DNA from 2 places in the Bradyrhizobium sp. HKCCYLRH3059 genome. Region 1 is predicted to be linked to the other one. Evidence: riboswitches for the same ligand, from Rfam matches in the RefSeq annotation. Region 1 holds a riboswitch; the other holds the start of a gene.
What was found. A riboswitch is a leader RNA that binds a small molecule or an ion and turns the genes downstream of it on or off. The one in region 1 is predicted to bind S-adenosylmethionine.

Region 1 (5,192 bases):
ACCTGGGAGCTCGATCTCTATCTGACGGCCTATCCGAACGGCTTCTGGGCGTTCAACCCGTTCGCCTGGCAGCTCCTGTTCGTGTTCGGGGCCTGGTGCGCGCTCGGGGGCGCCCAGCGCATGTCGCGCATCATCAACTCACCGATCACGCTCGGGCTCTGCGTCGCCTATCTGGTCGCGGCCTTCTGCGTGACCCTGACCTGGTACATTCCGCAGCTCGGCCATCTGATGCCGCGCCGAATCGAGCAGTGGATGTATCCGATCGACAAGACCGACCTTGACGTGTTGCGTTTCGCGCATTTTCTCGCACTCGCAGCACTCACCGTGCACTATTTGCGCAAGGATTGGCCGCTCTTGAAGTCGCCGTGGCTGCGTCCGCTGATTGTTTGTGGGCAACACTCGCTCGAGATCTTCTGTCTTGGCGTGTTTCTGGCGTTTGCGGGCCACTTCGTCCTTGCCGAAGTGTCCGGCGGCGCCATGATGCACGCGGTGATCAGCCTTTGCGGCATCCTCATCATGTGGGGGGTGGCGTCGTTGATTTCGTGGTACAAGCGTGAGGCCGATAAGGGGGCCGCGCGAAAAGGTGCGCGCAGCAACGCCGATCTGGCGGGAGGGGGCTGATGAAGTCCGTCTCGTGGTTAAGGTTGGGTATCGCAGCGCTGGCTGTTTCGCTGGCGGCCTCCGCGCGCGCGGAAGACGCGCCGCAGAACTGCGAGGTGCCGGCCTACCTGCTGACAACCGAGAGCCCGCTCCCGAAGGTTGCAGACGCCGCCAAGAATGGCCGCACGCTGGATATTCTCGTCGTCGGAAGCCGCTCATCCTCCATTGTCAGCACCTCCGACGCAAATGCCTACCCCGCCCGTCTGCAGGCGGCGCTGAAGGACAAGCTGCCGGCCGTCACCGTCAATCTCAGCGTCGAGCTGCAGCCCAAGAAGACGGCCGAGGAGGTCGCGGGCAATCTCGTTAAACTGGTGGAAGGAAAACGGCCTAATTTGGTCATCTGGCAGACCGGCACGGTCGACGCCATGCGGTCGATCGATCCTGATGAGTTCCGGCAGGCGGTCGACGACGGTGTGGCGACGCTGCAGAAGGCGGGAGCTGACGTCGTCTTGATGAACCTGCAATACAGTCCGCGGACGGAAACATTGATCTCCGTGCCGCCCTATGTCGACAACATGCGTGTGGTGGCGCAGCAGCGCGACATCCCGCTGTTCGATCGGTTTGCCATCATGCGGCAGTGGAACGAGCAGGGCGATTTCGACCTGTTCAATCCGACGCACGGGGTCGAGCTGGCCAGGCAGGTTCATGACTGCATCGGCCGGGCGCTGTCGAAGTTCATCATCGACGCGGCGCATATCGGGCCGGCGCAGCAGAACTAGGATTATGTCGTTCATGACGTCGAATGAGTGTCACCGCGTATCCGGGACATGGGAGAAGCTTTCGGCCGTTGCGGTCATTGCCATCGCCCTCGCGCTGAGCCCGCAGAAGGTACGGGCGCAGAGCGCAGCGCCGGCTGCACCCGCCGCGCTTTCCGATGTGAAGAGCTCCGGTCCGAAGCCTCCGTTGATCAGCGAGCTGCGACCGAGCATCGGTCACATCACATTGGCGCAGGCGAACGATCAGATGCGCGGGCCGATCGCCGCGGTGCGCCCGGCGGCCACGACCTCGCCGCCCGCGGCGACGACCGCGCCGGCCATGACCGATGCACAGCCGCCGGCTGCAGCCGGGCAGGCCGTCGCGGCCACGCCGCCGCAATCGCGCAGCATCACCGAGCGGGCGATCGACAAGGTCAAGCAGGTCGCCAAATCGGCCACCGACATCTTCAACCGCGTGCCGTGCCTGCCGCCGAAGGGTGTCGCCAAGAAGAACTTCATTTCGCTGCCGCACGTCGCCAACAAGCTCGCCTCCGGCCTGCCGGTCGTGATCGTCGCCTTCGGCTCATCGTCGACGCAGGGCTTTGGCGCGAGCGCGCCGGACTACACCTATCCGAACCGGCTCGCCGCGCAGTTGCGCCGGCAATATCCCATGGTCGACATCAGCGTCATCAATGCCGGCGTCGGCGGCGAGGATGCGCCGGAGATGATGAAGCGACTGGAGACGTCGGTGATCGACCGGCGTCCGGATCTCGTGATCTGGCAGGTCGGCACCAATGCCGTGCTGCGCGATCTCGATCCGGCCGAGACCGCCAGGCTGGTCGAGGACGGCGTCGCCAAGATCCAGGCGGCGGCCTCCGATGTCGTGCTGGTCGACCTGCAATATTCGCCGCGCGTCAACGAGCGCTCGGAGAACGCCAGCCGCATGAACAGGCTGCTCGGGCGTATTGCCGAGCTGCATCACGCCGGCATCTTCCCGCGCTTCGAGGTGATGCGCGACTGGCACGAGCGCCAGGCGATCCCGATCAACGAGTTCGTGATCTCGGACGGCCTGCACATGAGCGATTGGGGCTATGCCTGCTTCGCTCAGTTGCTCGGCGACGACATCATCCGCTCGGTCGGCCAGGTCAAGCTCGGCATCAACGCACCGGCCGAGGTGCCGACCTATCGGCCGATGTGATCGAGCGCGAGTGGGAAACAGCGAGTAGCGAATAGGGAAAGAGATCCTACTACTCGCTACTCTCTATTCGCCATTCGCTACGCCGCGCTGAGGGCGGCGTCGAGATCCTCGATCAGATCGTCGGCATGCTCGAGTCCGGCGGAGAAGCGGATGAAGCCCTCGCTGATGCCGAGCTCGGCGCGCGCCTCCGGCGTCAGCCGCTGATGCGTCGTCGTCGCCGGGTGCGTGACCAGCGTCTTGGCGTCGCCGAGATTGTTGGAGATGCGCGCGAGCTTCAGGCCGTTGAGCGTACGGAACGCAGCCGCCTTGCCGCCCTTGACCTCGAAGCCGACCAGGGTCGAGCCGGAGCGCATCTGCTTGCGGACGGTTGCCGCCTGCGGATGGTCCTCGCGGCCCGGATAGATCAGCCGCGAGATCTTCCGATGCGCGGCGAGGAAGTCAGCCACTTTCGCCGCCGTCTCGGTCTGCGCGCGCACGCGCACCGCCAGGGTCTCCAGGCCCTTGAGCAGAACCCAGGCGTTGAACGGCGAGATCGACGGGCCGGTCTGGCGCATGAAATTGTGGATGTGCTCGGCGATGAACGCCTCCGACGACAGGATCACACCGCCGAGGCAGCGGCCTTGGCCGTCGATGTGCTTGGTCGCGGAATACACCACGACGTCAGCGCCGAGCGCGAGCGGGCTCTGCCAGATCGGGGTGGCGAACACGTTGTCGACGATCAGCCGCGCGCCATGGGCGTGCGCGATCTCGGCGATGGCGGGGATGTCCATCACGTCGAGCGTCGGATTGGTCGGGCTCTCCAGGAAGAACGACTTGGTGTTGGGTCTGACCGCCTTCTGCCACTGGGCGAGGTCGAGCCCATCGACCAGGGTCGACTCGATGCCGTAGCGCGGCAAGAGATCCTCGACCACGTAGCGGCACGAGCCGAACAGCGCCTTGGCCGCGACGACGTGGTCGCCGGCACGGAGGGGAGCCAGGATTGCCGTGGTGACCGCGGCCATTCCGGTTGCGGCCGAGCGGCAGGCCTCGGCGCCCTCGAGCTCGATCATGCGGCGCTCGAACATCGCCGTGGTGGGATTGGAGAAGCGCGAATAGATGAAGCCGGGATCCTCGCCCTTGAAGCGCGCCTCGCATTCCTCGGCGGTGGCGTAGACGAACCCTTGGGTGAGATAGAGCGCCTCGGCGGTCTCGCCGAATTCGGAGCGCAAGGTGCCGGAATGCACCAGCCTCGTTTCGGGACGATAGTGGGCGAACGACGCCGGCGCCTTCGCGGGGGACTTCGACATGTGACCTCCATCGTGGCCACCGCCTCGGGCGATGGGCACAAAAAAACCGGCCTGGGAAAACTCCTCACGGCCGGGATCACAATCGTCCCCGGCCTGTTTAGCGACTTATTTAACGTGGCTGCAAGCCGGCCGGCTCAAATCACCACGGGATAAGTCGTGCTCATAGTCGTAACCGGCCTTTCCGTCAAGCCAGCCATCGGATAACCGGTCAAAAGACCCTATATTGGCTCAATAAGCCGCCGTTCCGGCGCCTGCAAAGGATCAGGTCTTGCCGTTTTCGCTCAGCCCCGACGCCCACGGCATCCTCCCCGATCGCATGATCGTGGCGATGACGGAGGCTGGCCTGATCATCCCCGAATATGATTTCGTCGAGAGCCAGATCCAGCCGGCGAGCCTCGATCTGCGGCTCGGCGACATCGCCTATCGCGTGCGTGCGAGCTTCCTGCCCGGGCCGGGCGCGACGGTCGCCGAGCGCATCGACGAGCTCAAGCTGCACGAATTCGCACTTGCCGACGGCGCGGTGCTGGAGACCAACTGCGTCTACATCGTGCCGCTGTTGGAGAGCCTGGCGCTGCCCAAGGACATCGTCGCGGCCGCCAATCCGAAAAGCTCGACCGGGCGGCTCGACGTGTTCACCCGCGTGATCGCCGACGGCACGCGACGCTTCGACATGATCGGCGCGGGCTATCACGGCCCGCTCTATGCCGAGATCAGCCCGAAGACGTTCCCGGTCCTGCTGCGCGAGGGCTCGCGCCTGTCCCAGGTTCGCTTCCGCTATCGCGACGCGGTCCTGTCGGAGGACGAACTGATCGCGCTGCACCAGGCCGAGCGACTGGTGGATCGCGACGATGCCGATCTCACCGGCGGCGTCGCGCTTTCCGTCGACCTGTCCGGCAGCAATGCGAACGGATATGTGGGCTATCGCGCCAAGCGCCACACCGGCGTCGTCGACGTCGACCGCCGCGCCGGCTATCCGGTCGAGGAGTTCTGGGAGCCGATCAAGGCACGTACCGACGGCAGCCTCATTCTCGATCCCGGCGAGTTCTACATCCTGGCCTCCAAGGAGGCCGTGCAGGTGCCGCCGGACTACGCCGCGGAGATGGTGCCGTTCGATCCGCTGGTCGGCGAATTCCGCGTCCACTATGCCGGCTTCTTCGATCCCGGCTTCGGCTATGCCGGCGCCGGCGGGCAGGGCTCGCGCGCGGTGCTCGAGGTGCGCTCGCGCGAGGTGCCGTTCATCCTCGAGCACGGCCAGATCGTCGGCCGTCTCGTCTACGAGAAGATGCTGGCGCGGCCGAATGCGATGTATGGCAGCCGCATCGGCTCCAACTACCAGGCCCAGGGCCTGAAGCT
Region 2 (5,192 bases), 350 kb from region 1:
CAGCGCGTTCGGCAGCTTGTAGTTGGCGAGCGCGCGCAGCACGAGGCCGCGCCGGGTCAGGAATGCGTCGGCCTCGACCGCGGTCTTGCCCTTGTCGGTCGGGAAGTGGATCAGGATGAAATTGGTGACGCTCGGCGTCACCTTCAGCCCGAGCTTGCCGATCTCCTCGGTCAGCCAGTTGCGCCACGTTTCCGTGTGCGTCTTCGACATCTGCTGATGCGCGGTGTCCTCGATCGCGGCGACCGCGGCGAGCATCGCCGGCGAGGAGACGTTGAACGGCCCACGGATTCGGTTGATCGCATCGACGATGTGCGCCGGGCCGAACATCCAGCCGACACGGAGCGCCGCGAGGCCGTGGATCTTGGAAAAGGTATGAGTGACGACCGTGTTCTCGGTCGTCGCCACCAGCTCGAGCCCGAACTCGTAGTCATTGCGCGAAACGTAGTCGGCATAGGCGGCGTCGAGCACCAGCACGACATGCGACGGCAGGCCGGCACGCAGCCGCTTGACCTCGTCGAACGGGATGTAGGTGCCGGTCGGGTTGTTCGGGTTGGCGAGCCAGACCAGCTTGGTGCGCGGCGTCACCGCGGCAAGGATGGCGTCGACATCGGTGCGATACTCCGTCTCCGCGGCAACCACGTTCCTGGCGCCGCAGGCCATGGTCGCGATCGGATAGACCAGGAAGCCGTGCGCGGTGGAGATCGCCTCGTCGCCTTGGCCGAGAAAGGTGTGTGCCAGCAGATTGAGGATCTCGTCGGAGCCGGCGCCGCAGACGATGCGGTCGGGATCGAGGCCGTAGGTGCGGCCGATCGCCTCGCGCAGCACCCGGGAGGTCCCTTCCGGATAATCTTCCAGATGCGTGGCCGCGCTCTTGAACGCCTCGATCGCCCTCGGCGAGGGACCAAACGGGGTCTCATTGGCCGACAGCTTGAAAACCTTGCGGCCAGGCTCCGGCTTGGGACTCTTGCCCGGCGTGTAGGGCGCGATGTCGAGGATGCCGGGGTTCGGCACGGGGCGGTTCATCATCAACTCCGGAAAATCATCACTGGCGCGAGGCGTCTCAGCTCGGAACCGTATAGCGTTTCGCATGGCCGCCGACGAGGGCCGTCGAGCGGACCGAGGCGCCCGCCGCGATTAGGGCAGCCTTGATCTTGTCGAGGTTCGACGGCGCCTCGATCGACACCAGCAGCGCGGCGCCGTCGAAGGCGGTATCGGGCACCGCGACCACGTCGGCCAGCGGCGACAGCGCGCGCGACACCTGCGCATTCCAGCCGGAGACGCGGATGCTCCAGGTCTCGACCTCCAGCACGAGCGCGTCGTCGGCGACCCGCGACACCGCGAACACCGGCAGCGCCGCCGGATGGTCGGCACGCTCGATGAACGGCATCCGGGCGATGATCTTCGGCGCGCCCACGGGCTCGAGCGTGATCCACCACGGCGTATGCCCCGATGTCGTCGACACCAGCGCAAGATCGCCCTTCGAGCGCGCCACGGCTTCGACGGCGGCCTGGGCGCTGAAATGGGCGACATAAGGCACCACGAAGCCGAAATGGAACCTGGCGGAATCGCGCATCGCGGATTCGCCGACCGACACGTCGGCGTGCACCGAGAACGGCGCCTGCACGTAAGTGAACGTCGAGACGATCACGCGCCAGATGCCCTCGACGGTGTCGAGCGGCAGGATGCCGCGATGGCGCTGCACCAGGCGCCGCATCATGTCGGCCTCTCGCGCCGGCCGGAATGCCGAGCCGACCTCCTGGGTCTTCTTGACCTTGATCAGCCGGTCGATGATGTCGGCCCTGTTCATCAGGAGCTGATGGACCTGCTCGTCGATCGCGTCGATCTCCTTGCGCAAATCGGCAAGCGAAGGCGGGGCAGGCGGCGGGTTGGACATGGGCTGGTCACTCTTCGCAGGCCACCGGTTAACGTGCGGCCGACTGGAACGGATGTCGTTCTCTCCGATGCGGGAGACGCGCGCAACAGCAAGTTTACCTTGTGCCGCCTAGGCTTGGCTGGTTTGCAGCCGTGGGGCGCCCGATCGGCGGTCAACCCCAGCTTGCCTTGACGCGGAGCGCCCGCGGGACTAGTTTCTGCCTGTTCCGTGGTCATTTGAGCCGGCCGGCTTGCAGCCACGTTAAAAAACTCGCTAAACAGGCCGGGGACGTTATCGATCCCGGCCGAACCCCAGTTCAGGCCGGGTTTTTCATGGCCTGATATGTCACGTGGTTCGGGAGCCCTTGCCGGATGGCCGGGGTGAGAGACATGACAGGCCTGACGCCGAAACCCACCTCCGCGCTGCGCACGATTGCGCCCGAAGAGCGCTCGCACGAGGTCGATCATCCGAGCTCGCTGGTCGCGCAGTTCGGCGCTGACAAGCCGCTCAGGCTCGATTGCGGCGTCGACCTGTCGCCGTTCCAGATCGCCTACCAGACCTATGGCGAACTCAACGCCGACAGGTCCAACGCGGTCCTGGTCTGCCACGCCCTGACCGGCGACCAGCACGTCGCCAACCGCCATCCCGTCACCGGCAAGCCCGGCTGGTGGGAGACGCTGGTCGGCCCTGGCCGCCCGCTCGACCCGAGCCGTTATTTCATCATCTGCTCGAACGTGATCGGCGGCTGCATGGGCTCGACCGGCCCGGCCTCGCTGAATCCCGCCACCGGCAAGGTGTGGGGGCTCGATTTCCCGATCATCACCATCCCCGACATGGTGCGCGCTCAGGCCATGCTGATCGATCATCTCGGCATCGACACGTTGTTCGCCGTGGTCGGCGGCTCGATGGGCGGCATGCAGGCGCTGCAATGGACGGTGGCCTATCCCACCCGCGTGTTCGCGAATCTCGCGATCGCCTGCGCGACGCGGCATTCGGCGCAGAACATCGCCTTCCACGAGCTCGGCCGCCAGGCCGTGATGGCCGATCCCGACTGGGACCACGGCCGCTACGGCGACAAGGGCACTCATCCGCATCGCGGCCTCGCGGTGGCACGGATGGCCGCGCATATCACTTATCTGTCGGATGCCGCCCTGCATCGCAAGTTCGGCCGCCGCATGCAGGACCGCGAACTGCCGACGTTCTCGTTCGACGCCGATTTCCAGGTCGAGAGCTATCTGCGCTATCAGGGCTCGTCCTTCGTCGAGCGCTTCGACGCCAACTCCTATCTCTATCTGACGCGGGCGATGGACTATTTCGACATCGCCGCCGATCATGACGGCGTGCTGGCGGCGGCGTTCCGCGGCATCAAGACCCGCTTCTGCGTGGTGTCCTTCACCAGCGACTGGCTGTTTCCGACCGCGGAATCGCGGGCGCTGGTGCATGCGCTCAATGCCTCCAGCGCGCGGGTGTCGTTCGCGGAGATCGAGACCGACAAGGGGCACGACGCGTTCCTGCTCGACGTCCCCGAGTTCTTCGAGATCGCCAGCGCCTTTCTCGATTCCGCCGGCAAGGCGCGCGGCCTCAACGCCGCGAACGGAGGCTGAGCCATGAGCATGCAGGGCGTGTTGCCGCTGAACGGCTTTTCCGGCGGCGAGGTGCTGGCCTATCGGCCGGATCATCTGCTGGTCGCCGGCATGGTCGAGCGCGACTCCAAGGTGCTCGACATCGGCTGCGGCGACGGCGATCTCTTGCAGCTGCTGGAGAGCCGCGGCATCGACGGCCGCGGCATCGAGCTGTCGCGCGAGGGCGTCAATCATTGCGTCGCCAAGGGGCTCGCGGTGGTGCAGGGCGACGCCGACACCGATCTCGTCGACTATCCCGACGATGCGTTCGACTATGTGATCCTGTCGCAGACCTTGCAGGCGACGCGGCAGCCCAAGGTCGTGCTGGAGAATCTGCTGCGCATCGGCCGTCGCGCCATCGTCACCTTTCCGAATTTCGGCTTCTGGCGGCTGCGCCTGCAACTGCTCGTCGGCGGCCACATGCCGCGAACCGACAATCTGCCCTTCACCTGGTACGACACGCCGAACATCCATTTCTGCACCATCAAGGACTTCGTGCAGCTCTGCGATGAGATCGGCGTCAAGATGGAGCGCGCCGTCGCGCTTGATAGTTACGGCCGTCCCTTGCGCGTCGCGATGCCCTGGTGGTTCTGGAACATGTTCGGCGAGCAGGGCGTGTTCCTGCTGAGCAGGGCGGAGAAGGGGCGGTAGAGCGCGCTCGCTGCTGCAGCGGGGCGCGGTCTAAGTTGATGGCTCGCTCTCTCCACGTCATGGCCGGGACAAGCCCGGCCATGACGAGCTTGGGGTTGGCGGTTTTTACTTTTCAAAGAGCCGAGAGCGGTTGATACAAAGTGCTGCGTTCCCGCGGTGCGTCTACACCCGAGCTTTGCATTAGTCCTGCCTCCGATAACGAAGAGGCGCAGGGAAGGCCGGATGCTGGCCGCACCCATGGCCCGCCTGCGGAAAAAATGCAGGCGGCAGGAACCACAGGTACGAGCCGGAACACCCGGCCTTCCCTGCGCGATGGTTGAACGGCTGCTTCGCGTTCTCCCCGGTGCGCCGGGCTTTCTGGCCACCGTCGTCCGAGTGATGCAGAACACCACAACAAACTTGGCATCAGCGTCGGGATGCCAGGACCGCGCGACTTGACCGTGCGCATCGGAATTGTTCGTCCGCGCGAGGCAAGCCCCACGCGCAATCCGACACGCCCATCGCATCCCACACTCAGCGTTCGTGACGACCGCGATACGCCCCTCTTGCTGCGAGGCGGGACGCGCGGAAATCTGCGCCTGATTTGCCCGACGGCGCAAGTGCCAAACGTGCGACGAACTAACACGACGGGCAATTCGCGCATGACGCTCATGCGCAAACTGCCCGTCGTGCAACGACGCCGCTTCGTCGCTGTGGCTGGGCCGGCAATCTACAGCAAGCCGACCTTGTGCATGATGTCGCGGATTTGCGCCGGACTGGGATCACCGACCGCCGGGCTGGACCACTCGCCGGTGGTCGTTGCCGGGCCCCGGGCAACCGAACCGGATCCGTTGAGCTTGCCATTCGGCGCCTGCGGCGCCAGCGTCGGAGACGTCGCGGCGTTCGGCGCGCCGCGCGCCAGTCCCAACAGGCGACGGAGCACGTCGAGCGAGGGATCGGACGCGGGCGCGGAGGCCACGCTCGCCTCCAGGCCGAGGGCGCGCATCGCATTCGGCAGCCCGGCTCCCGCGCGATTGGGATCGCCGAATTGCAGCGGCGTCGATGTC

Region 2: another riboswitch for S-adenosylmethionine. It lies ahead of metX (homoserine O-acetyltransferase MetX); the one in region 1 lies ahead of ACQR13_RS17495 (O-succinylhomoserine sulfhydrylase).

What each region holds. Positions count from the first base shown of each region.
Region 1 is NZ_JBNPUF010000005.1:219,227-224,418, forward strand. Features, by position in the region: gene ACQR13_RS17480 (OpgC domain-containing protein) at 1-621, shown strand, start outside; gene ACQR13_RS17485 (SGNH/GDSL hydrolase family protein) at 621-1,379, shown strand; gene ACQR13_RS17490 (GDSL-type esterase/lipase family protein) at 1,393-2,553, shown strand; gene ACQR13_RS17495 (O-succinylhomoserine sulfhydrylase) at 2,631-3,839, opposite strand; SAM riboswitch at 3,916-3,995, opposite strand; gene ACQR13_RS17500 (2'-deoxycytidine 5'-triphosphate deaminase) at 4,108-5,192, shown strand, end outside.
Region 2 is NZ_JBNPUF010000005.1:567,582-572,773, forward strand. Features, by position in the region: gene hisC (histidinol-phosphate transaminase) at 1-1,023, opposite strand, end outside; gene ACQR13_RS19105 (chorismate mutase) at 1,061-1,894, opposite strand; SAM riboswitch at 2,092-2,171, shown strand; gene metX (homoserine O-acetyltransferase MetX) at 2,263-3,477, shown strand; gene metW (methionine biosynthesis protein MetW) at 3,481-4,146, shown strand; gene ACQR13_RS19120 (S8 family serine peptidase) at 4,856-5,192, opposite strand, start outside.